One region of the Peribacillus sp. JNUCC41 genome, then DNA from elsewhere that is predicted to be linked to it. Evidence: predicted binding sites of a transcription regulator. Region 1 holds the regulator's gene; each other region holds the start of a gene.
What was found. Region 1 encodes Rex, which represses fermentation and respiration genes when NADH is low (regulators of the CRP and FNR family bind a similar motif). Its sites were predicted from a motif close to TTGTGAAATATTTCACAA; they were not measured.
Positions count from the first base shown of each region.

Region 2: the regulator Rex is predicted to act here: its motif matches at 1,944-1,961, upstream of qoxA (cytochrome aa3 quinol oxidase subunit II).
Region 3: the regulator Rex is predicted to act here: its motif matches at 5,814-5,831, upstream of JNUCC41_RS04310 (helical membrane plugin domain-containing protein).

Region 1 covers NZ_CP062163.1:2,113,763-2,122,187, reverse strand. Annotated here, with positions in the region: gene groL (chaperonin GroEL) at 1-168, opposite strand, end outside; gene groES (co-chaperone GroES) at 228-512, opposite strand; gene JNUCC41_RS10580 (CPBP family intramembrane glutamic endopeptidase) at 847-1,572, shown strand; gene JNUCC41_RS10575 (YdiK family protein) at 1,569-1,781, shown strand; gene JNUCC41_RS10570 (redox-sensing transcriptional repressor Rex) at 1,811-2,470, opposite strand; gene moaC (cyclic pyranopterin monophosphate synthase MoaC) at 2,504-3,010, opposite strand; gene JNUCC41_RS10560 (ABC transporter ATP-binding protein) at 3,144-5,063, shown strand; gene tsaD (tRNA (adenosine(37)-N6)-threonylcarbamoyltransferase complex transferase subunit TsaD) at 5,343-6,356, opposite strand; gene rimI (ribosomal protein S18-alanine N-acetyltransferase) at 6,353-6,805, opposite strand; gene tsaB (tRNA (adenosine(37)-N6)-threonylcarbamoyltransferase complex dimerization subunit type 1 TsaB) at 6,828-7,520, opposite strand; gene tsaE (tRNA (adenosine(37)-N6)-threonylcarbamoyltransferase complex ATPase subunit type 1 TsaE) at 7,520-7,972, opposite strand; tRNA gene JNUCC41_RS10535 (tRNA-Met) at 8,171-8,244, opposite strand; rRNA gene rrf (5S ribosomal RNA) at 8,311-8,425, opposite strand, start outside.
Region 2 covers NZ_CP062163.1:2,376,073-2,384,497, forward strand. Annotated here, with positions in the region: gene JNUCC41_RS11680 (S1C family serine protease) at 1-17, shown strand, start outside; gene JNUCC41_RS11685 (hypothetical protein) at 583-897, shown strand; gene qoxA (cytochrome aa3 quinol oxidase subunit II) at 2,081-3,010, shown strand; gene qoxB (cytochrome aa3 quinol oxidase subunit I) at 3,084-5,030, shown strand; gene qoxC (cytochrome aa3 quinol oxidase subunit III) at 5,030-5,626, shown strand; gene qoxD (cytochrome aa3 quinol oxidase subunit IV) at 5,628-5,912, shown strand; gene JNUCC41_RS11710 (YfmQ family protein) at 6,214-6,669, shown strand; gene JNUCC41_RS11715 (BA3454 family stress response protein) at 7,024-7,158, opposite strand; gene JNUCC41_RS11720 (EamA family transporter) at 7,407-8,264, opposite strand; PreQ1 riboswitch class I at 8,395-8,425, shown strand, end outside.
Region 3 covers NZ_CP062163.1:875,405-883,829, forward strand. Annotated here, with positions in the region: gene JNUCC41_RS04285 (Lrp/AsnC family transcriptional regulator) at 1-47, opposite strand, end outside; gene JNUCC41_RS04290 (DJ-1/PfpI family protein) at 197-781, shown strand; gene JNUCC41_RS04295 (hydantoinase B/oxoprolinase family protein) at 892-2,874, opposite strand; gene JNUCC41_RS04300 (hydantoinase/oxoprolinase family protein) at 2,891-4,930, opposite strand; gene JNUCC41_RS04305 (hypothetical protein) at 5,392-5,562, opposite strand; gene JNUCC41_RS04310 (helical membrane plugin domain-containing protein) at 5,881-6,312, shown strand; gene JNUCC41_RS04315 (NAD(P)/FAD-dependent oxidoreductase) at 6,352-7,533, shown strand; gene JNUCC41_RS04320 (hypothetical protein) at 7,513-7,683, opposite strand; gene JNUCC41_RS04325 (hypothetical protein) at 7,833-8,081, opposite strand; partial or broken gene JNUCC41_RS04330 (CotH kinase family protein) at 8,233-8,425, shown strand, end outside.

The DNA.
Region 1 (8,425 bases):
AGCGATCGTCACACCGTCATTTGTGATAAGCGGTGAACCGAATTTTTTCTCAAGAACCACGTTACGACCTTTTGGTCCAAGCGTTACTTTAACTGCATCTGCAAGTGCGTCCACACCACGAAGCATGGAGCGGCGAGCTTCTTCACTAAATTTAATTTCTTTAGCCATTTATAAGTACCTCCCTAAAATTTTAAGAAAATTTTCGTTCAGTTAAGTATGATGTATAATTAGCCGATTACAGCTAGAATGTCGCTTTCACGTAAAATTAAGTATTCAGTGTCTTCGTATTTAACTTCAGTACCTGCATATTTTGAGAAGATAATTAGATCGCCTTGGGCAACCTCTAAAGCAACACGTTCGCCATTTTCAAGAACACGGCCAGTACCAACTGCTACTACCTTACCTTCTTGTGGCTTTTCTTTAGCAGTATCAGGAAGAACAATACCGCTTGCAGTTTTTTCTTCAGTTTGAACTAGTTCAATAATAACGCGATCACCTAATGGTTTTAACAAGTGAAACAACCTCCTCATATTCTCTTGATAATTTGTTTCATGATTATTAGCACTCTTCATCATCGAGTGCTAACACATTTATAATATTAAATAAACCGAGCCTTTTTTGCAAGTATCTTATTGAAAATTTTTTATTAATTTCTGATAAATTAAGGGTAAACTACTTTAACATAATGATTTCCTTAACAAGGTTATTGAAATGTTATGTTAGGGGTACCTTTAAGTGGTGTTCTGCCTCAATATTTGATACCATTTTGGAGTATGCGTTTATAGATTGTCCCCATATCAGGAACGTTCCGAACGGGATGGGTGACTATAAAAGGAGTTTTCATTTTTGAAAAAAGAATATTGGTTCGTCATCATCACTTATATTGCCATGCAATTATCCAGTATTGTTGGGGTACCCATTTTCATGCTTATCGGGTCTTCTACCGGAATGCCGGCCGATGAACTCGAAGTGAAGTCTGCAGCATATTGGATAGTTTTCAGTTTTCTCGCTGCTTTATTCTTGATTCTTTTTTTAATGAAAAAAGATATGAGGGAACAGTTGGACACGAGAAATCAAACTACCGTCCCGATGTCCATATTATGGGCAGTTGCAGGAGTGTTCATGGCTCTTTTTGCACAAAGCATTGCCGGCAGCATTGAACAAATGCTTGGGGTGGAGTCTGAATCTGAAAATACGCAGCAACTTATTTCACTCATTTATAAAGTCCCCATGGTCATTTTCGTCACTTCAGTAATTGGACCTATATTGGAAGAATTAATTTTCCGGAAAATCATTTTCGGGTCACTTCATAAACGCTTTAACTTCTTTATTTCAGCTTTAATCAGCTCAGTAATTTTCGGCTTGGCGCATGGTGAATTTGAACATCTTCTATTATATACGGCAATGGGCTTCACCTTTGCTTTCCTTTATGCGAAAACAGGTCGCATTCTCGTTTCCATGAGCGCTCATATTGCAATGAATACGCTTGTTATCATCCTTCAAGTGGTATATCGGGAGGATATTGAGAAGATGCTAGATACTGCACAGGCCTTCATCGGAGGTTTATTATGAAACGTCAATCACCATTATTCATGGGCATCATCTATGCTGGCTTAGGAGCTCTTTTTACCGCTATCGCGATTCAAACCGTCAATTCTTCCGGATGGGGACTCTTTGCCTACATACTTGTCCTTATTGCAACTCTTGATTTTGGATCGGGATTACGCATGATCATGCTGCACTTTAAGATTAAAGCTGCACAAAAAAATAAGAAAAAATAAAAAAACGCTGCAATGATGCAGCGTTTTTTTCATTCCTCCAATGCGGCTTCTTCCACTACAGGATAATGTTTCAGGAAGTAGATAAGCGACTGAAGCTCCACGGCCAGGTCAATGTGGTGAACCCTTATGGATGGAGGCACAGTCAGCCGTGCAGGTGTGAAATTCAATATTCCTTTTATATCAGCTTTGACTAGACGATCGGTTATCGTCTGGGCTACCTGTGCTGGCACTGTCAAAATAGCCGCAGTAATATTATTTTCCTGCAATAATGTATCGATTTGATCCATATGATAGATGGGCACATCAGCTATTCGCTTGCCGACCTTTTCTTCAGAAACCTCGAAAGCCATTTCAATTTTTGTATTATTATTTTTCATGAAATTGTAATTTAAAAAAGCGGTTCCTAAATTTCCTACCCCGATTAAAGCGACTTTGGTCAATTCATCTTGATCTAGTGTTTTTCTAAAGAAGGATAATAAGTAATTGACATTGTAGCCGTAGCCTTTTTTCCCAAGCGCGCCAAAGTAGGAAAAATCACGGCGAATTGTGGCAGAATCCACTTTTACAGCTTCACTTAGCTCTGCCGAGGAAACTCTTTGTTTGCCTGAGGAATGTAAGTTCTTTAAAAATCGATAATACAATGGCAACCTTTTGGCTGTCGCCTGCGGTATCTTTGGGTCATGGTTCATTGTTCTTCCCCGCTTTCACACATGCTTTTCAACTTAATCTCTATCTGTTTGCTTTACTTGCCTTTTATAATCGCTACTGGACACTCCGCCTGTTTTCTCCACTAAGAATGTAGGCCCGATCACCATTCCCTTATCAATGGCCTTACACATGTCATAAACAGTCAAGGCAGTCACGGATGCAGCTGTTAACGCTTCCATTTCCACACCTGTACTCCCTTTTGTCTTAGCTTCCGTTTCAATCGTAAGCCTATATCCTTGTTCTTCTTTTTCCCAATCAAAGGCTATATTGACCCCTTGCAGAGCAATGGGATGGCACATCGGAATTATATTGGATGTATTCTTGCTGGCCATTATTCCTGCAACTTGCGCAACAGCCAGTACATCACCTTTTTTCATTTTATGGTTCGTGACCAATTCATATATTTCATCATTCAATAAAATGCTCGATTGAGCTACTGCCGTCCGGGTTGTTTCAGGCTTAGCACTCACATCGACCATTTTGGCCCTGCCCTGTTCATTAAAATGCGTTAAGTCTCCCATTTAAGTAACCCCTCCTAAATCATACACTATTATTCCACTTTATGTAACAGCTTTTGTTTAAGCTTGGAACCAAGCTGTTGCCGATAATAACTAAAATACGTTACACTAACAATAATCAATTGAGGTGAAATCTATGATTTTATTACAAATCAATCAACTATCGAAATATTATGGAGCTGAACTTATTTTATCAAATATGAAGCTCGAAGTTCAAAATAAAGATCGAATTGCACTTGTCGGCCGAAATGGCGCCGGTAAATCCACTCTGCTTAAAATCATAGCCGGGCAGCTTTCCCATGATGGCGGTGAGATAATCAAACCAAAAGGCGTCACAATCGGCTATATGGCCCAGGATACGGGATTGGAATCCGAACTGACCATTTGGGATGAGATGCTGACTGTATTCACCGACCTTATAGAGCAAGAAAAGGACCTACGTCGCCTTGAGGCTGATATGGCCAGACCTGACATCTTTGAAAACGAAACAATTTACCAAAAAGTGCTGAATGAATACGACACTTTGATGGTGCAATTCAAAGAGAAGGGCGGCTATCAATATGAGGCGGATATCCGTTCCGTATTGCATGGACTTCAGTTTGCTGACTTTGACTATTCTACCCCCATTTCCACTTTAAGCGGTGGACAAAAAACAAGGCTTGCATTAGGGAAACTGCTTTTAAGGAAACCGGACATATTGATTCTGGATGAGCCGACGAACCATCTGGATATCGAAACCCTCTCTTGGCTTGAACAATATTTACAAAGCTACCAGGGAGCTGTCCTTATTGTTTCCCATGACCGTTATTTTTTAGATAAAGTAGTAAACCTCGTATATGAGATTTCCCGGAATAACATGAAAAAATACCATGGTAATTATAGTTCTTACTTAGAGGGAAAAGCGGAAGATTATGAGCGGGACATGAAACTGTTCGAGAAGCAACAAGGGGAAATTGAAAAGCTTCGCGACTTTGTCCAACGTAATATCACCAGGGCTTCCACGACGAAAAGAGCACAAAGCAGACGCAAACAGCTCGAAAAGATGGATGTATTGGACAAGCCGCAAGGTGATGAAAAATCCGCGAATTTTTCTTTCCAGATTGAAAAGCAAAGCGGAAATGAAGTACTTCAACTCCAGGACTTGGCTATTGGATACGAAGGGGAAACGGTATCAAAGAATATAAATTCCCGGATGACTAAAGGAGAAAGCATAGCACTTGTTGGCCCAAATGGCGTTGGAAAATCAACTTTATTGAAAACGATCATTTCTAAGCTGCCTGCACTTTCTGGTGGTTACCGTTTTGGAACGAACGTAGAAGTCAGCTACTACGATCAAGAACAGGCTAACCTTGTTTCCAATAAACGCGTACTTAATGAATTATGGGACGACTATCCCCTTAAACCGGAAAAGGACATTCGCACCGTACTCGGTAATTTTCTATTTAGCGGGGACGATGTTTTGAAAACCGTTTCCACACTAAGCGGGGGCGAAAAGGCACGGCTTGCCCTTGCCAAAATGATGATGCAAAAAGGGAATTTTTTAATTCTTGATGAACCAACGAACCATTTGGACCTCGATAGTAAATTAGTGCTTGAAAACGCCTTGATCGATTATCCGGGAACTATTCTTTTCGTTTCACATGACCGTTATTTCATAAATCGGATAGCAACGAAAGTGATAGAGCTCTCCAAAGACGGCAACGAGGAATTCCTCGGTGATTATGATTACTATCTAGAGAAGAAACAGGAGCAGGCGGAAATCCAAGCACTAGAACAGCAGGAGCAGGCTAAAACTTTAGATGCAGCTGTAGAAAAAACAAATTACAAAATTGATAAAGAAGCAAAAAAAGCTGAACGCCAGCGAAAGCGGCGCATTGAGGAAATCGAGGCAGCCATGGAGCTTCTTGAGATCGAAATAAACGAATATAATGATCTCCTTTGTGATCCAAATGTTTTTCAGGACCATGAAAAAGTAATGGAGGTCCAAACAAAGCTTGATCATGCCCAGGAAAGTTTGGACCAGCTTCTTGAAGAATGGACTGAACTGGAAGAATGACAGAAGACCGAGTTAATTGACTCGGTCTTTTTCTTTTCCAATAAAACTTCACTTGAAAGTTATCCACAAAATTGTTAACAAACCACTTACCGCTCACTAGCCATTAATTTGGGTTATGCACATTATCCACAGAAACATATCCACTTATCCACAAAAACCCCACTTTATACACATGCAGTATGATCATCAAAAAAACTTTATCCACAGAATATTCTATTTTTTTATAAACACGGTAAAAAAGACAGGATGCCTAAGTGAGGGATCCTGTCTTCTCGTCAATTAAAATGCTTCAATGTCCAAACCAGGATTTCCGTTCAAATCCAAACCAGATCGTTTTCCCTTTTCAAACATGACACTGCCAGCAGCACCGATCATGGCGGCATTGTCCGTACAAAGATATAGGGGCGGAATGGATATATCCATAGGTAAATCCTTAAAAGCTTCCGTTAATGCTTCCCTAAGGCCTTTATTTGCCGCAACTCCTCCAGCAAGCAATACCTGCTTCACATTATATTCCTTTGCAGCCTTTACAGCTTTCATAACAAGCACTTCTATCACGCTAGCTTGGAAACTTGCGGCTAAATCTTTAGGTTCAATTTTTTCCCCGCGCTGTTCAGCGTTATGCAAAGTGTTGATTACCGCTGATTTCAACCCGCTGAAGGAAAAATCATAGCTGCCATCCAACCATGCCCGAGGCAGTTTCAAAGTTGGTGAACCTTCTTGTGCCAGCCTATCGATATGAGGGCCGCCAGGATAAGGGAGCCCCAAGGTTCGGGCCACTTTATCATATGCCTCACCTGCTGCATCATCCCGCGTTTCTCCTATCACCTTGAAAGTACCCGGTTTCTCTAAAAGGACCAATTCCGTATGGCCTCCCGAAACGACTAAAGAAAGCGCAGGATATTCGATCTCCTGAATAAGACGATTTGCATAGATATGACCCGCGATATGATGCGTGCCGACAATCGGTATTCCATGTGCGAAAGCTACAGCCTTCGCCGCATTCACGCCTATTAACAGTGCCCCTACCAGTCCGGGACCTTCTGTAACGGCAATGGCATCCAAGTCTTCATATGTCACACCGGCTTGCACCAATGCTTCTTCAAGAACGATCGTAATTTGTTCTACATGATGACGGGAAGCTATTTCCGGGACGACACCGCCAAAACGTTTATGGCTTTCGATTTGTGAAGCCACGACATTACTCAGTATCTCCGTTCCATTTTTTATGACAGCTGCCGCAGTTTCATCGCAGCTCGTTTCAATTCCTAATATAAATTGATCTTTTTTCATGAAAAATTCACCCACATAACATAAGCATCTTCTTGATTGTCCGTATAATAATTTTTTCGGATTCCACCCTTTTGGAAACCAAGTTTTTCATAAAGCGAAATGGCTATTGTATTACTGACCCGTACCTCAAGCGTCATCCTGACCACACCCATCGATATGGAGATTTCAATCATCTTCCTGAGCAAAGCTTCCCCAAGCTTTTGCCCTCGGTATTCTGGCAATATCGCTATATTGGTAATGTGCGATTCATCAATGACGATCCACGCACCGCAATAACCGGCAATTTTCCCTTCATCTTCTATCACCATGTATACAGCATATTGATTATGATTCAGTTCGTTAAAAAAAGCTTCCCGGCTCCAAGGCAAAGTGAAGGACTGCTTTTCCACAATTAGCACTTGGTCGATATCTTCCGTATTCATCTTTCGGAACGTCAATGTTTTACTCATAATAATCGGTCGCTTTCCTTGTTTATTTCCCCTGCTGTTCAAGCCACTTAGCTTCTGCTTCAGCCATGCGGATATAATTCGGTACAAACTGGTGAACATCGACTTCAGTCTTATCAAGACCAAGGAATGCCAGTTCGCTTGGTCTTGAGTTATATGACTGTACCGGAGCAAATACAGCTAATTCGCCTAAAGCTTCCGTAATTGCATCCCGGTGGATGTCCACATCTTGACCAACGAATAAAACGGGACGATTTAATTCCATCAATTGATTCGCCCACTCAGAGGATAAAATATTACAATCTTCAATGACTGTCTTTAAAGAGTTATTTTCCATTTCATATAATCCAGTATAAATCTGCCCTCTTCTAGCATCGAACAACGGAGAGATCAACCCGTTAAAATAACGTCCATTAGCTGCTAAAACCTCTAAGCTGGAAACACCCGATAACGGAATCTGAAGTGTCCAGGCCAAGCTTTTTGCAATCGTCACTCCAATCCTGACGCCTGTATAGGATCCTGGGCCTTGAGCGACCACTATCTTAGTCAAATCCTTCGGTTTAGTATCACAATCCCTCAGCAGTGTTTCAATTGCTGGCATAACCCGCACCGAATGATTTTTCTTTAGGTTCGTCGTATACTCACCAATTACTTGGCTCCCGTTTACCAGGGAAACCCCTAATGTGAAATTCGATGTATCTATAGCTAAAACCTTCATCAAATAATCTCCTTACATAACTTTACATATCGTTCGCCTTTGGCTTCCAGAACAAATCGCCGGCTTGTATCGCTCAGGCGATAAATATAAATGGTCAAGATTTCCTCCGGAAGGTGATCCTTTATTAAATGGGCCCATTCAACGACAGTCACACCATCACCATCAAAATATTCTTCAAATCCTAAATCTTCTTCCGATTCACTTACCCGATATACATCCATATGATGTAAAGGCAAACGTCCCATGTATTCCTTTATTATCGTAAAGGTAGGGCTATTCACCATTCTGGTAACACCTAATCCTTGAGCCAATCCTTTTGTGAATGCCGTCTTCCCTGCACCCAAATCACCTTCTAAAGCCAGCACATCGCCGCTTGAAAGCTTTTGTGCCAATTCCTGCGCAAATCGCACTGTTTCTTCCTCATTCTGAGAAATCCATTCAACCTGTTGCATATATCAATCACCTTTATCATTATTAGGAAAACGTCCTAAAGTTCATGTCAAGAACCATAAACGAAATATTATGGAACAAAAACCATTCTATATGTAGTTTACCTTGTTTCAAAAGAAGAAACAAATAAGTTAAGGACATAATTATTCTAATTTCGGATAAAACAAAAAAACGAAACCTGGGTTTCGTTTTTTTCATGATTGCGGGGACAGGATTTGAACCTGCGACCTTCGGGTTATGAGCCCGACGAGCTACCGGACTGCTCCACCCCGCGACGGTATAAATGCTTCTTTTATAAAAATAGTATTCCCGATTACTCAAAAAGAATACAAAGATTATAGCTTGGCGACGTCCTACTCTCACAGGGGGAAACCCCCAACTACCATCGGCGCTGAAGAGCTTAACTGCCGTGTTCGGAATGGGAACGGGTGTGACCTCTTCGCTATCGTCACCAA
Region 2 (8,425 bases), 260 kb from region 1:
CCTTGCAAAAACGATAGAAAGAGGTAGGGCCCCTGATTTTTCATCAGGGGCCTAAGTTTGTAGACAAAAGGGGTTCGGAATTAAAAAATCCGAACCCCATTTTCCCTTTGAATTTTAGGCGATTTTTGAAACTTACCATGTCCATTTGTCCATCTTCTTTACAATAAAAGCAGCGAAAGTAAGTATTCCCTGCATCGACAATTTTTTAAGTCCCTTTAATGTAATCCAACATATACCATACTTGTAACAATAAAGATTCAGGCTAAAAGTTTTTATCTAAAAGTTAAAACAAAGTTGATTGGAACGGACGGTGCGAGACTCTTGCGGGGAAAGCGAGCGCATGGAGTGGAAGAACGTTCAAATTGTCCAACCCCCTATTTAATAGTATACAAAAGGTTAATATAGGAAAAACAGATAGTGTATTTGCACTGTTTTACAGATTTTCCCTATAGTCTTGAATACCTAAAAGCGAATAGTGGCGCGTTCTATTTGTCAAGGTTTTCATTGTGTATATGTTAAAAAATAGAAAAGATTTGACAAATTTGTGAAATGTCATAAAATAGAAAGAAAGGGGATGAAATTATGGAAGCTAATCAGAAGATGTTAGATGCAGTGAAATGGGTATCGGGCACAGGTTGTGTAATCGGAATTATTATTTTTGCTTTAAGCTTCTTTGTAAGCGATTACAATAAGGATTATATATTTACCGCCGTTGGAATCGCCATCACACTAAGCGCAGCTGCAATTTTTCTAGTTGGTATATTTTTTGTCCTGACAGAAGAAATGGTAATGAAAACACATAAAGGTAAAAGAATTGTACCGGAAACGACTAAAATCATAAAAATGAAAACAAAGACTAACACTCAAACAAAAAGAAGTACAGAATTCAGTAACTAAAACGAGGAATATAGCATAATGAACTTGCATTCTATCATCAGATTTACTAACATGGTTGAACATAACCAGTTGTTCTTCTTTCTAAAGAATTTGAGTCAACATGATCCGAATGATTGAATGCGCTTTCATTTCGCAGGGAACGTGAATTAATTACCAGCTGGCTTTTTAATACAATACAATATACTGCACTCGTCATGTACAAAAAAATATTTCAAGTAATCCTTTGTATTTGAAATACTAACGATGTGCTTGGGTATTCAAACCAAACTGCCTGAACGCCAGGAAGTTTTCACTTTGCATTTTGAACTATATCCACGAGAAAAGGACACTTTTAAAAAGTCCTTTTTTTGTGGTTTTTTATGTGTTTTTCCCTGAAGATACAAAAGGGATGTCGTTGATTTTTGAGTAGTGAGCTTCCAAAATCCGGAGTTGATTGAACCACCAAATGTACTTTTTTGTAAAATGGTTTTGGTCCAGTCCGCTGGTATTGATTGATAAACAACTTGACTAGTTGTAACAAGTTTGACTGACCACTGAATTACTTCACCCACGCCTAATGTTAAACGGCTGTTTAGGAATACTGAAAGGGCAAAAAGTATTGCGAGGAGAAAAAACACAATTACATTTCACACTTGTTGTTTCCTTATATATATATAATATTGACCAGTGTTGGATCATAAGGGTATTGAAGCATGGAAAAAATATCGTGTACAAGGCGGCTACCATTAACCAGCTTCCATGGCCGAGTGAAAAAAATCCGCTATGAATCATGTTTTTCAACGAAAGATAACTAATTAGGATAGGTAATATAATTCATATTCTTTAGAAGTTTTGAGGCAATAAAAGCGGTGAATATAATGTGAAGATTTTATTTCATTATACTAGAGTAATATTAAACGGAAAGTGACCGGCATTATCTGCAATCCTGTACGGATAAGTGAATTATCCAAAGGTAATTTATTAAACAATTATTATATTTCATTTGCTGAAGATTTTCGAACATTTCTGTTCATTTACCATCTTCTTACTGCTCTTTATTGAACTTTATGTGACAGATGTCACTTTATATTGTCTTTTTTTACACTTGGGATTAATATTGGTATGTCGGGGTTTGTGAACATGGTAACACTTTGTCCGAATAATTACCAATTGGAATTTTATTATGTAAGAAAGGGGTAGTACTATGAAAATAAAATGGGCTCTATTAACTATACTTTTTACAATTGCCACTGTGCTAACCGGTTGCGATAACCCATTAATGGTCTTGGACCCTAAAGGGCCAGTAGCTGCAACACAAGCAGATGTTATTATGATTTCGATATGGACAATGTCCTTTGTCGTCCTTGTCGTTATGGTACTGTATATCGTCATGATAATGAAATATCGTGCTTCCAAACAGCGTGATGATTATGAACCACCTCATATTGAAGGAAGTAAGGTTCTTGAAATAATTTGGGTTGCAATCCCGATTTTGATCGTCGCTTTCCTATCCGTTGTTACTGTTAAAACAACAAATGAAGTTGAGGCAACACCTAAAGGGTACGGAGATCAAGAACCTTTAGTTATCTACGCTTCATCTTCCAACTGGAAATGGCATTTTAGTTATCCGGAAGAAGATATCGAAACGGTCAACTATCTGTTTATACCGACTAACCGACCAATTGAATTTAAACTTTACTCATTCGGTCCAATCTCAAGTTTCTGGATTCCACAACTTGGAGGACAAAAATACGCGATGTCGGACATGGTTAATACGTTGCACTTAGCAGCTGATGTACCAGGTGAATATATGGGTCGAAATTCAAACTTCAGTGGTTCAGGTTTTGCTCAGCAAACGTTCAACGTTAATGCATTGTCAGCAAAAGATTACGATAAGTGGGTAGATGAAATTAAAGCTACTGCTAAACCGATTACTGAGGAAAAATTCAATGAATTATTAAAACCTGGTCATGTGGGACAATCCACTTACACTGGAACTCACTTAGAGTTCTCACCAGCTCCTGAAGGGGAAAATGCTGGTCATGACCACGGATCTTCTGATACTGAAGAAAATGATTCCAAGGATTCACACGAGGAACATTCAGAACACAGCAACATGAATCATGATCACTAAGAATTAATTTCGTTCGATAAAACAACTAGGTTTACAAGATAAGGAATATTTTCCTGAAAGGAGTCACAAAAGTATGGATTACTTTGATCGATTTGCCGTACCTCATCCAAGTCCTGCGATTTATGCATCCATGGTTGCCATTGGTTTAACCATGATTGCGGTTGTTGCCGGAATTACCTATTTTAAAAAATGGGGTTACTTATGGCGTGAGTGGTTAACAACGGTTGACCATAAACGTATTGGTATCATGTACATCTTGTCAGCACTGCTTATGCTTTTCCGTGGTGGCGTCGATGCTCTTATGATGCGTGCTCAAACGGCTATTCCAGATAACGGTCTTTTGGATGGACAGCATTATAATGAGGTATTTACAACACACGGGGTCGTCATGATCCTGTTCATGGCTATGCCATTTATCATTGGGTTAATGAACATTGTTACACCATTACAAATTGGAGCGCGTGACGTAGCATTCCCACGTCTGAACGCAGTAAGCTTCTGGTTATTCTTCATGGGGGCAATGCTATTTAACATCTCTTTCGTAGTCGGTGGTTCTCCTGATGCAGGCTGGACATCTTACTTCCCGCTGGCAAGTAACGATTTCAGTGAATCAGTCGGTTCGAACTATTACGCGATTGCAATTCAAATCGCTGGTATTGGTACATTAATGACTGGTATCAACTTTATCGTAACCATCTTGAAAATGAGAGCACCTGGCATGAACTTAATGAAAATGCCAATGTTCACATGGTCTATCTTGATCACAAACTTCATCATCGTTTTCGCTTTCCCTGTATTGACAGTGGCACTTGCGTTGATGACAATGGATCGTCTATTCGGAACTCAATTCTTTACGATGGCCAATGGCGGTAGCGATATGCTTTGGGCGAACTTGTTCTGGGTTTGGGGACATCCTGAAGTTTATATAGTAATTCTTCCAGCTTTCGGTATTTACAGTGAAATCATTTCGACATTTGCACGTCGTAACCTGTACGGGTATAATTCGATGGTTATCTCCATGGTAGCTATTTCTACACTATCTTTCGTTGTATGGGCTCACCATTTCTATACAATGGGTCACGGTGCAATGGTTAATGGTATCTTCTCGGTTACCACGATGGCAATCGCCGTCCCGACCGGTGTTAAGATCTTCAACTGGTTGTTCACACTTTGGAAAGGTAAAATCGTATTTACCGTTCCAATGCTATACTCTTTAGCCTTCATTCCGATTTTCACGCTCGGTGGGGTAACAGGGGTAATGCTTGCCATGGCAAGTGCTGACTACCAATACCATAATACAATGTTCTTAGTAGCTCACTTCCACTACGTTTTAATCCCTGGTACTGTATTTGCCGTACTTGCCGGTTTTACGTACTGGTGGCCAAAAATGTTCGGTTTCATGTTGAGCGAAAAAATTGGGAAATGGTCGTTCTGGTTCATCACAATCGGCTTTAATGTAACATTCTTCCCGATGTTCATCACTGGTTTAGATGGGCAGGCACGTCGTATGTATACGTACTCTGAATCAACAGGATATGGTCCATTGAATATGCTCTCTTTCGTTGGAGCGATTGGTTTAGCAATAGGTTTTGCACTTATTGTGTACAATATCTATTGGAGTACTCGTTATGCATCAAGAAATATCTCAAACGATCCATGGGATGCACGTTCTCTAGAGTGGGCTACACATACACCAATCCCTGAATATAACTTTGCAATTGTACCAACAGTTGATTCTACAGAAGCATTCTGGGATTCAAAGAAAAAAGGCTTCAAATTATTTGGCGGTAAAGTAGAAAAGATTCATATGCCAAATAACAGTGGCGTGCCGTTTATCATGAGCTGTATCTTCTTCGTTTGGGGCTTTGCATTGGTATTCAGCATGTGGATCATTGCAATCATTGCAACGATCGGTATCTTTGCTTGTATGATTCACCGTTCATTCGAAAAAGATCACGGACGTTATATCTCTGTTGAAGAGATCGAAGAAACTGAAAATAAATTGCGAGGTGCTAAGTAATGAAAATAGATAACTCGCTGCCACTAGAATATAGCACGGAAGAAAATCGCTTAAAGATTTTTGGATTCTGGATTTTCCTAGGAGCAGAAATAGCTCTTTTCGCTACACTGTTCGCCACTTATTTTGTCTTAGTTGATGGTACTGGAAATGGTCCAACAGGGGAACATCTTTTTAAAGTCCCTACACTAATGTTTCAAACAATCTTTCTTTTAACTAGTAGTTTTACCATAGGTCTTGGAATCAATGCAATGAGACTTGGCAGGCAGAAAGCAACGATTGGTTTCTTCATTATCACCCTTATTCTTGGTTTAGGCTTCTTAGGAGTCGAAATTTATGAATTCGTGGAGTATGTACATGAAGGAGCAACGATTCAAACAAGTGCTTTCTTATCTAGTTTGTTCACATTACTAGGTACGCATGGAGCTCACGTTACACTTGGTTTATTCTGGGGAACCTTCATCGTCATGCAGATTAAAAAGCGCGGTATGACTCCACAGACAACAAACAAGGCTTTCATCTTTTCACTTTACTGGCATTTCTTGGACGTTGTCTGGATTTTCATCTTCAGTTTCGTCTACCTGAAAGGAATGATGTAATATGAAAGAATTATTCCCACGGGGCCAAGTTATGGGATTTGCCTTTTCGCTAGTCCTGACTTTGGTCGCACTATCAGTTATTGTGTTTGATCTCTCGCTTAAAATGGCTGTGATCATCCTACTTGTTACAGCTTTCATGCAAGCTGCACTTCAATTTGTTATGTTCATGCATGCAGGAGAGTCTGAAGATAAAGCTTCGATTTACACAAACGTTTATTACGGATTGTTCGTTGCATTGGTTACAATTTTCGGTACATTGCTAACAATGGTTTGGGGATATCAATAAATCCATTCCAGAAAAACTGGGCGTCTTGATGACGCCCGGTTTTTTTGTATTTAATTAATAATATATTGCTCTATCCACTTCATACTTTGAAGATGGGGATGAACCCATTGTGTTTAATATAACCATTTCGGAACATTATATGTATAAACGAAAAATTTTCCCTTTCGAAGCGCGGCCGTGCGTTCAAGTACAATGTTGTACAAAAGTAAAACGTTAATAGAACGTACACATTTTCAAAGAAAAACTGTCGGACCTTTTGATATAATAAGCGGTATAAGTATTTATAAACGCAGCGGAGATGATGAAATTGACATTGCCGGTCTTGATTTTGACCATTATCTTAAGTTTGTTAAAATTATTGGTTACCTGCCTTCCAACTGATGCAGTTAATTGGATTATCAACAAATTTAAAATACACTCAGAAATTAGTGACGAGAATGCGATCGTAACCTTTGACGGAAAACGTTTGGAAGGTGAAGAAAAAATTCAAGTCATTAATTATTTTAATAACGCTAGATTTTTGAAAAAAAATCATATATTCCCGGGTAACGAGCAATTGTTTTTACATCCAGAGAACAGTGGGATTCCATTGGTCATTGATACTAAAAGAAGCAAAAAGGATGTTAGGTTATTTGTATACATTTACAATGACCACGTCGATGTAGTTAAACAGTACAAGAAGAAAGTCATTTCTTATAGTCTGCTTTCAGATAACCTTCAAGAGCGTTCCGTGCCATTAATAAGTAAATTAGTTTAATAGAAAAAGACGGACTCTTTAAGGACCGTCTTAGACTTCCAGGCACTCGCTTTCCGCGGGCTGTCCTCGGCGCCTTTGCGCCTGCGGGGTCTCCCTTGGACTCGCTTTTCTAAGCAGGAGTCTCGTACCCTCCGTTCCAATTAACGTTATATAGAACCCTTTTTCTACAAACTGAGACTGGTTTTTAATGAATTTTTTAAAAAATCTAGTACACAAACTGACGTCTTAATTTTAGTTTCTTTTGGAAAATGCAATTAAAAGTGAGGGAATTGCTGTAAGAGGTTCTTTCATCGTGCATATGAAATTATTTAAATGGTAATAAAAAAGCAGGTATCTATTGCGATGCCTGCCTTTTTATGCTTTCCATTGTTTTTCAACTTGATGAAGCGCTTGTTGTAAAATTACTTCATGATCTGTATCCGGTTTAGTAAGGACGTTAGTTTGATAAGACTTTCCTTGAAAATCAACCGTTACCGTAACTTTTACCATTATGCATCTTTCCTTTCCTAATTCAGAATTAAATGGGGTGGTTGTACCTATTTCTTTAATACCCGTGACAGAGGATATTTCAAACATTTCAAAAGTAGTGAAACGTAAAGAATTAATATTCAAAATTATCTGATATTTTCGAGGGTGTGTCAACACTTTTTTTTGACCACCCTATTTCCCGGCATAATAAAAAAAACGGCCTGGCTTGTACTCATGGCTGCCAGGTCGTTTTTGTAAATGAACTATATTCATATTTTAGTCAAGATAATGCCGATTAATGCTGCAAGTACGCCGGCAACTTGATAGTTTTTTAGTTTTTCCTTGAATAAATAACATCCTGCGAAAACGACAACTAAACAGTTCAGGCTGACGACAGGGAAGATGATGCTTGCGATGCCAGTGTTCAACGCAAAGAAATAACATCCATAGCCTATAGTGCTTAAAAGGCCTACCAAGGAACCGATTTTGACTTCCTTTAGCTTGATTTTTTCCTTTTTAAAGGCCAGAGCCGAAAGAAGATAAAGAGTTCCCCCTCCATACATTGATACCAGGATATCAAGGGAATTTAAATGAAGACGTGTTGATGTCGTCATAAGAATGCCTAGCACACCAAAAGATAAAATGGATAATAATGTGTGCATCATCCAAGGGACATATTGATGGTTGCCTTTAGCATTAGGTGTATACTGAATGACTAATGTAGCGAGAAACATGCAGACGATTCCAGTCCACTGCAAAGTAGAAATATGTTCGTGAAAAATTAAAGCTGCACAGAGAATGGGGAATATTGCATTCGCTGCGATTAAAGGAGATGTCAAGCTTGCCGGTCCTTTTTCAAAGGCGCTTGCCATCTGGATATTACCATTAGCGTTCAGTACCCCAATGGCTCCACCAAGCATGATGGACAGCCAGTTAAACTGTAAACCATCCACAGATACTCCATAAGATATGGCCAAAATAAAAGCTGAAAAATAAAAGAAAAATTGGATATGTACTTTTGAGTAACCCTTTCCGCTACTCCATTTAAAAATGCTGTTATTGATTCCAAAACATAAACTCGTGATGAGGGCTGCAAAAATCCACATTGACGTAATCTCTTCCTTCATGTAGGATAAACTTCTTCTACATTTTAAGCTGAATACATGCAGGAATCAAACCAAATTTTAGAAGTATGATTGACAGATTAGATATTTTTTTCTATATTTACTAAGACAATTTTAAAATATTTCCCGATAAACGGGAGAGGTTCATAGCATCACCCTCTTAA
Region 3 (8,425 bases), 1.2 Mb from region 1:
CCATTATTCTCCAACAAGGAAAGTATCTTTTTATCCGTTCGATCCAATTCAATCACACCCACTTTTTATTGTTAATAGAATTCACCTAAATACATTATAAAATAAACAGAAATGAAATGATTACATAATTTATTCTATGTATTAGGGAATTTGCTTTTTATATAATAAACACAACTATAAATAAGGGGGATTCACGATGAAAAAAGTATTGATGCTGCTATCCAATGGATTCGAAGCGGTAGAAGCAAGTGTGTTTACAGATGTATTGGGCTGGAATAAATTAGAGGGTGATGGTATGACTGACCTGGTTACGGTTGGACTTCATGAACAATTGAAATGCACATGGAATTTCATCGTGCAGCCCGAATTGACCCTCAATCAAGTGAACCTTGATGACTACGATGCTTTGGCCATTCCAGGAGGATTTGAAGAAGCCGGTTTCTATGAGGATGCCTATGATCAGAGGTTTCTTGATGTGATCAAGCATTTTCATGATAAGAACAAAATCATAGCAACCATTTGTGTAGGTTCTCTCCCACTAGGAAAAAGCGGGATATTGAATGGAAGAAAAGCCACTACATACAACCATCCAACCAGTATGAGACAAGGGCAGCTAAAAGATTTTGGTGCGATTGTCGTTAATGAACCGATTGTCGTCACGGACAATATCATTACATCCTACAATCCTTCCACTGCATTCGATGTTGCCTTTACGCTCTTGGAAATGCTCACTTCCAAAGATAATTGTAAACAAGTGAAGGAATTGATGGGCTTCCATTAAGGTTGTCTTCCGCTTCAGGCGCTCGCTTTCCGCGGGCGGCCGGGGAGCCTCCTCGGCTTAGCTCTATCTACAATCAAGGGTTCCGAATGAATTCGGAACCCTTTTTCACGTTACTTCCAATAAGCCAATGAACGGGTTTTCATGGATTCACGGAACTGTTTCGTTGATTCTGGCAGGACTTTATTCGTTGCATAATCGATGATGACACCATACTGGCGAATGACATCCAGACTATCCAGCTCTCCATCGGCGAATTTATCTTCGACTCTTTGTACGTTTTCCTCAAGCCATTGTTTACGGTTGCTCCTGATATACGACCTAGCTTGTTCCGTTGCTTCAACATCTATTTCAAATAAATCGAGATCTTTATCGATTTCCTTGATCACGACTCCATAATCTTTTTTGGCTCGCTCAATTGAAACATATTCATCGATCACATCTTCCAAGACATCTTCGGGATTTCTTTCAAGCGGATCTCCCAGTCCCCCGCCCCCAGCTGATGGGCGTACAAAGGAATCTCCTTGCTGCACCTTCACATTTGAGAAAATCGCACCTAAATAGCGTTCGTCCTCTTTGCCAGGATTCAGCCAAGCTCCATGCGGGGAAGAAGGAAGCCCTCCAAAAATCCCCCATGTTATTGAACGGGAACGGTCACAGCAATAGGACATGACGGTGTTTTTGACATTCGTGAGTGTACCGCCCTTTTCTACACCGCACCCGCCGCGGTATTTCCCCGGCCCGGCAGAGTCGGTGATGATTTCATGCTTCATCGTCACGACGGGTGACAGTCTTTCTTGCCCTTCGCAAGGCTGTACACTGAGACCCAAACCGAATGTCGGCGAAGTGGCGTTCACACCGTCCCGGTCATGGCGTCCTCCATGACCGCCGGCCATCCAGTCATACCACATGAAGTATTTATCTTGCTCCTGGCGTTGATCCCAACCGCCGATAAGTAAATACTCCAGGTTAAATGAGCATGCAATCGCTCTTTCCGGCATGATATTGGACCAGAGTTCGAAGCACGCACTCATGATTTTTTCATAGGCCCCTGAACAAAAACCGGTTACGGCAATCGGTGCCGGGGCATTGACGACGGAGTTTTCCGGAAGTTCAATCTTCACCACTCTGTAAAAGCCGGAGTTCAAAGGGATTTCAGGAAAAAATGTCTTGGTTCCCGAGTATGCTGCTGATAAAGATGCCCCGAAACCGGCATTCAAAAAGCAGCCGATATAAGAATGTGAACCAGAAAGATCATAATGGATTTCGTCATCCGTGATGGTCATCTTAACCCTGATCGGAATCAGGCCGTCTCCGGCTTCCGGGTCCATATCAATATAATCCACAGTCTCCCAGGTTCCATTCGGTAAAGCCGCAACCTTGGCCCTCGCCAAGCGCTCCACATAATTCTGCACTTCCGCAAAGGCAGACAAAGTCGTATCGATTCCATACTTCTCGATGATGGCAAACAACTGGCGCTCGCCTACCTTGGCCGCTTCCACTTGAGCACGAAGATCGCCGACTCGTTCCTCAGGGACGCGCATATTTGAAACGAGCACATTGACCACATCTTTTAAAAATGTTCCTTTACTATATATCCTTAGCGGCGGAATCCTCACTCCCTCGCCGAAATGTTCCTTGGCATTGATATCGAAGGAGCCAGGTGTCGAGCCGCCCATGTCGGCCCAGTGGCCATTCGTCTGCATGAACGCAATCAGCTTGTCCTCATGAAAGACTGGCAAGAGAACCCGTGTATCATTGAAATGAGTACCGCCCCGATACGGGTCATTGACCAAGAATACGTCCCCGGGATGGATATCACCCCCGAAGTCCTCGAGCACCGCCTTTGCCGTTAGATGCAGTGTTCCTACATGGACCGATATATCCTGCGTCCCTTGCATGACTGTATTTCCTTCTGCATCACAAAGCGCACAACTGAAATCCCGATTATAAATGACGAAGGAATAGCATGTCCGAAGGATTTGTTCAGCCATTTGATCTACAAGGTTAACGAAGCCATTCTTTATCACTTCAAATGTCACCGGATCTAAACCTGTTCCAACTCCAGATTGGTCAATTAACTGTTTATTCGACAATGAAATCCACCTCTTTTTATTTATTTTGGGAAAGAATCAAGTTTCTGTATTGATCAACTTTTGCCGTGAAATTTGGCGGAATGACAGTCGTTGTATCAAGCTGATCCACGATGGCAGGCCCCGGGATTTCAGAAAAGGCCGGAATGAGTTCCCGGTTATACACGTTCGTATTCACATACCCTTCCTCTTCGAAATAGACATCCCGCGTTTCCTTCAAGGCATCAGCAAGTGTGCCCCCTGGTTCATAAGTAGGAAATTCAGGTTTTGGCACAGTTCCGATAGCCGTAACGAGCAGCCCGTAAATTTCCACGGTCTGTTCTTTATCGGAAAAAGAAAATTCCCGTTCATGCTCTTGATGGAAACGGTCAAGGGTCTCTTCCAATGAAGAAATCGGGCAATCGACTTCAATCGCCAAAGAACGCCACTGTCCCATATACCTCATGTCAATATAGCGCACCAATGTGGAAGCTTCCTTAGCGACCCCTTCTTCTTGCAATAACTCCGCGGCCTCTTTTTCCATTCCGATGAATTCCCTCTCTAAATCCATTAACGATACATCCTTGACATTCTTGACATAGGTTTTGGATATATCATGACGAACATCGACCAACAGGCATCCCATTGCAGCGGCAACACCCGGATGCGGCGGGATGATGACAGTCGGGATTTCCATTTCCTTGGCGAGGTACGCTCCATGTAAGGGTCCAGCGCCTCCGAAAGCCACAAGTGCAAAGTCGCGGGGATCGTATCCCCTTCTGACTGAAATCAGCCTTAGCGCATCACACATATTGGCATTGGCCACCCGTGTGATGGCATTCGCCGCTTCTTCAATCGTATAATCGAATTTCTTGGCGATCTTATCCACGACTTCTATCGCTTTTTGTTTATCAAGTTCCATTTGCCCATCCAATAGTTTTGTGCCAAGTCGTCCCAATACAATATTGGCATCGGAATTGGTCGGTTCCACGCCACCCCTGCTATAGCAAGCAGGTCCAGGTACCGCGCCTGCACTTTGAGGGCCATTCCGTAAAGAACCGCCTTCATCCACCCAAGCCAAGCTTCCTCCTCCTGCCCCTATCGTCAAGATTTCGATACTTGGGAAACCGATCGGATATCCATACTCGATATACCAATCTTTAGTAATCCGTAAATCACCTTCATGCATCAAGGAAATATCGGTGCTCGTTCCTCCCATATCCAGCCCAATGGCATTATTGAACCCGCAAAGCTGGGCGATATGTTTACTGGCAATCGCACCTGCAGCGATTCCGGAACTTGCGAGCCTTGCCGCATAACGGGGTACGGTTTGGGATGTCATTACCCCTCCGCCGGAGTGAAGCACTAATATATCATCTTCATACCCCCGTTTATTCATTTCACCTTCAAGGGTTTTAATATAGTTGCTGACAGTCGGTCCTAAAACCGCATTGACGATCGTCGTACTCATGCGCTCATGCTCAAAAATCTCAGGAAGGACTTCACTTGAAATGCATATATAGACGTCCGGGAGTTCCTCCTGGATGATTTGTTTCACTTTCGCCTCATTGCTTCCATTTACATACGAGTTCATGAAGCAAACCGCAATGGATTCGGTACCGCGTCTTTTTAATTTCCTTGCCAGTGTACGTACTTCCTCTTCATTGATTTCAGTCAAGACATTCCCTGCAAAATCGATGCGCTCTTCCACTTCAAAACGGTCTCTTCTTTGTATATACGGTTTGGCTACATCATCATATGTATCCCATAACTCAAGCTTGGTTCCTCGGCGGATTTCCGATACATCCCGAAATCCAGCGGATGTGATCAATGCTGTCTTTGGCAATTTCCTTTCAATCAAGGCATTGGTGCCCACTGTTGTACCATGGGAAAACACTTTAATATTTTCACAATCTATTTCCGCCTTTGCAATTCCATCCAAAATGCCGATTTCTGGATTCTGAGGAGTCGACGACGTTTTCGTGATTGAAATCTCCTTCGTGCTTTCATCAAAAACGAACACATCCGTAAATGTTCCGCCTACATCAATTGCGAGCCTAGTTTGCTTCGTACCTATCATTTAATTCCCACCCCTGCTACAAGATTTTAAAAAATTCATACCTTTTGACATTGCTTCGTATCCCTTTCACCACTTAATGGAACTGTGTGAAAGAGTGTCAGCCGCTGGATTTTCTTAGCCAAAAAAGGAACATGATGAAATAAAAAAAACCAGTCATATCAATAAGCAATCATTGATATAACTGGTTTTTGATCTAGGTTTAGCTTCGCTGGGCGGCGAAGTCTATTAGATTCGACAGTTATTTATAGAATTCATCTTTTAAATCACCAAGTCCATTTAAGGCGATGGCAGAGTAGTATTTGCTAGATAAAACTACCTGTTCATTATGGCTATATACTTTATCTTACGTCAATCCACCATAAAGTCAAGGGTATTTTTAGAATAGTCAAACAACTTACAAGGGTAAGAAGTTTATAAAAATCAAGGAACCATAACTGTTTCGCTATGCTTACGCAACATGATTATTTATCAGGTGCTTCCGATGTGCCTTCCTCACTGTTTTTGAGGTAAACTTCAGAAATTCCATTCATGCCTTCCGATAGTTGTGCTTTAGTATATTCCATACTGCCAACCAGTTTATGAAGCTTCTTATCATCATTCTCTTCTGTAAGTTTAGATTCTGAATCAGTCACATTATTTCACCTCCATCATTTAGGATGGCAAATCAAGATGGAAATATGTATGACAGGCGATGATGATAGACACCCTCAAAGTCCTTTTTAGGTAAAGAATGGAATCTTCCAGCAGAATCTGTACTTAAATAAGCGAGAAAAGTTTATTTTATGAATCTTTTTTTAAAAATCAGCTGTTTTCACGGAACTAAAGGGATATACTATAGTTTAGCATTTATTACATTTTTGTTAGTATTTTTTCTTGCCACACATTGTGTAATATTTTACAAGTTTTTCTATTTACATCAACAAAATGCTTATTGCAAAGGAGAATTGGATATGTCAGAAACGATTACCCAATCACAAACTGAACAACTTAATGCCAGCCAAAAACAATTAGATGTACTGGACCAATTATTAAACCCTGAGGTTCAGGAATCGTTGAACACTTTAGTTGAGCAGTTACCAAAACTAACTGAGTTAGTGAATATTTTAACAAAGTCTTATGATTTCGCTCAATCGGTTGCGACTGATGATGTTTTGAAAAATGATACGGTCAGCGCCATTTCGGAGATCGCGACACCTGTAGTCGATTCAGTGAAAGGGCTTGCGGTTACTGCCATCGAAGCTAAGGATCGTGCTGAAGTGAATCATGACGTGATCGGTCTTTTTGGTCTGTTAAGAATGATGAAAGACCCACAAGCACAAAAACTTTTCCGTTTCGCCCAAGCTTTTCTTGAAGTCTCTTCAGAACGCAAAAACCAAAAATAATTTGATGAATTTTCAATCAGTAAGGACGGGGGATTAACTATGTCAAAACAAATCGTCATCTTAGGTGCAGGTTACGCTGGATTGCTATCTGCCTTATCCGTACGTGAATATTACAAAAAAGATGAAGTACAGGTTACAGTGGTGAACCAATTTCCAACACACCAAATCATCACTGAATTGCACCGTCTTGCAGGCGGATCCATTTCTGAACAAGCCGTTTCCATTCCGTTGGAAAAACTTTTCAAAGGAAAAGATATCGACCTTATCATTTCCAAAGTGGATTCTTTCTCAGTCGATAACAAAGAAGTGAAACTTGCCAATGGTTCCACTTTATCTTATGATGCCCTAGTTGTTGCTTTAGGAAGCCAAACAGGATTCTTCGGCATTCCGGGACTTGAGGAAAACAGCATGGTCTTGAAATCCGTAAACGATGCAAACAAAATTTACAAACATATCGAAGATCGCATCCGCGAATATGCACAAACGAATAATGAGGCGGACGCAACTATCGTGATCGGCGGCGGCGGATTGACAGGCGTCGAGTTAATCGGTGAAATCGTGGATCATTTCCCTAAAATCGCCAAAAAATTCGGAGTGGACTTCAAGGACTTGAAAATCAAGCTTGTAGAAGCTGGTCCAAAAATCCTTCCGGTCCTGCCTGACCACTTGATCGAACGTGCGATGACAAGCTTGGAAGCACGCGGTGTTGAATTCCTGACAGGTCTGCCTGTAACGGGTGTTAAAGGAAATCAAATCGAATTGAAAGATGGACAAACGATAACGGCCAATACACTTGTTTGGACAGGCGGAGTTGCGGCTCTTCCTATCGTGGGCGAATCAGGCCTTGAAGTGGATCGCGGCAAAGCGACCGTTAATGAGTATTTGCAATCCAAATCTCATAATGACGTATTCGTTGTCGGGGACAGCGCCGTTGCGTTCCCTCCAGAAGGCGGCCGTCCATACGCTCCTACTGCACAAAATGCTTGGCAAATGGGTGAGCTTGTTGGATACAACCTATATGCAGCCTTTGAAGGCAAGAAACTTGAAGAATTTTCACCTGTAAACTCAGGTACACTTGCGAGCCTAGGCCGTAAGGATGCGGTGGCAACCGTTGGGGCCAATAACACTTCCCTTAAAGGCCTGCCGGCTACATTGATGAAAGAAGCAAGTAATGTTCGCTATCTATCACACATCAAAGCCCTATTCAGCTTGGCTTATTAATTCATTATCGCCGTGACGTGACATCCAGTTCATTGATATGTCCGCGGTACATGCCCTTTCTTCCCGGTCATCGGGATTAAAGGGCATTTTTTTCATGAATTTATTATAATGCCTGATCATGATGCAATGATTGACGAAAGATGTTAACAATAGACGGTACTCCATTTTGTTGCTTATCCATTCAATAAATCTTCTGGGATTAGGCAACTCTCCTAAATCCTCTCCGTTAATTTTTATTAGCCCGTTTGTCGTTAACTAACGCTCAAGTATGTACCAATGCGCATATCATAAAATTAACCTTATAAAGGAGGGGTCTGTATGAAAGGGAAAAAAGGAAAAGCAGCATCTGGCGGTTCATCTACCGGTAGCAATTCTACCGGAAGCAAGTCCACTGGCAACAAGTCCACTGGCCATAAATCTACTGGAAAATAATCTACTGGCAGCACAGCTACTGGTATCATAACTACTGGTTTCACATCTACAACAACAACAACATCTACTTCATCAAGTTCAAGTTCAAGCTCAAGCTCGTCCACTGGACGTGGCAAAAAAAGAAGAAGATAGATAGTTAAATATAAAATGCTTCAGCTTGATTAATCCCTGATTGATCAAGTCGAAGTATTTTATGATATTACGGCTTCATTAAGGTCAAGACTGTCCATAAAACATCTTATACAAGGAAGGAAGGAAGGTGAGTGTATGTCTTATCATATTCCATCTTATTTCTTAATGATAGAAGAAAAAGATCTAGAAGATTTACGTGCGGATATTTGGAGCGATGACCCTATACCCGCCTATTTGAAAGTAGAAAACGACACTTATGTAATCGATATTGCCTATCGAGGCTCTTATACCCGCAAATTCCGGAAAAGATCCTATTGGATTGATTTCA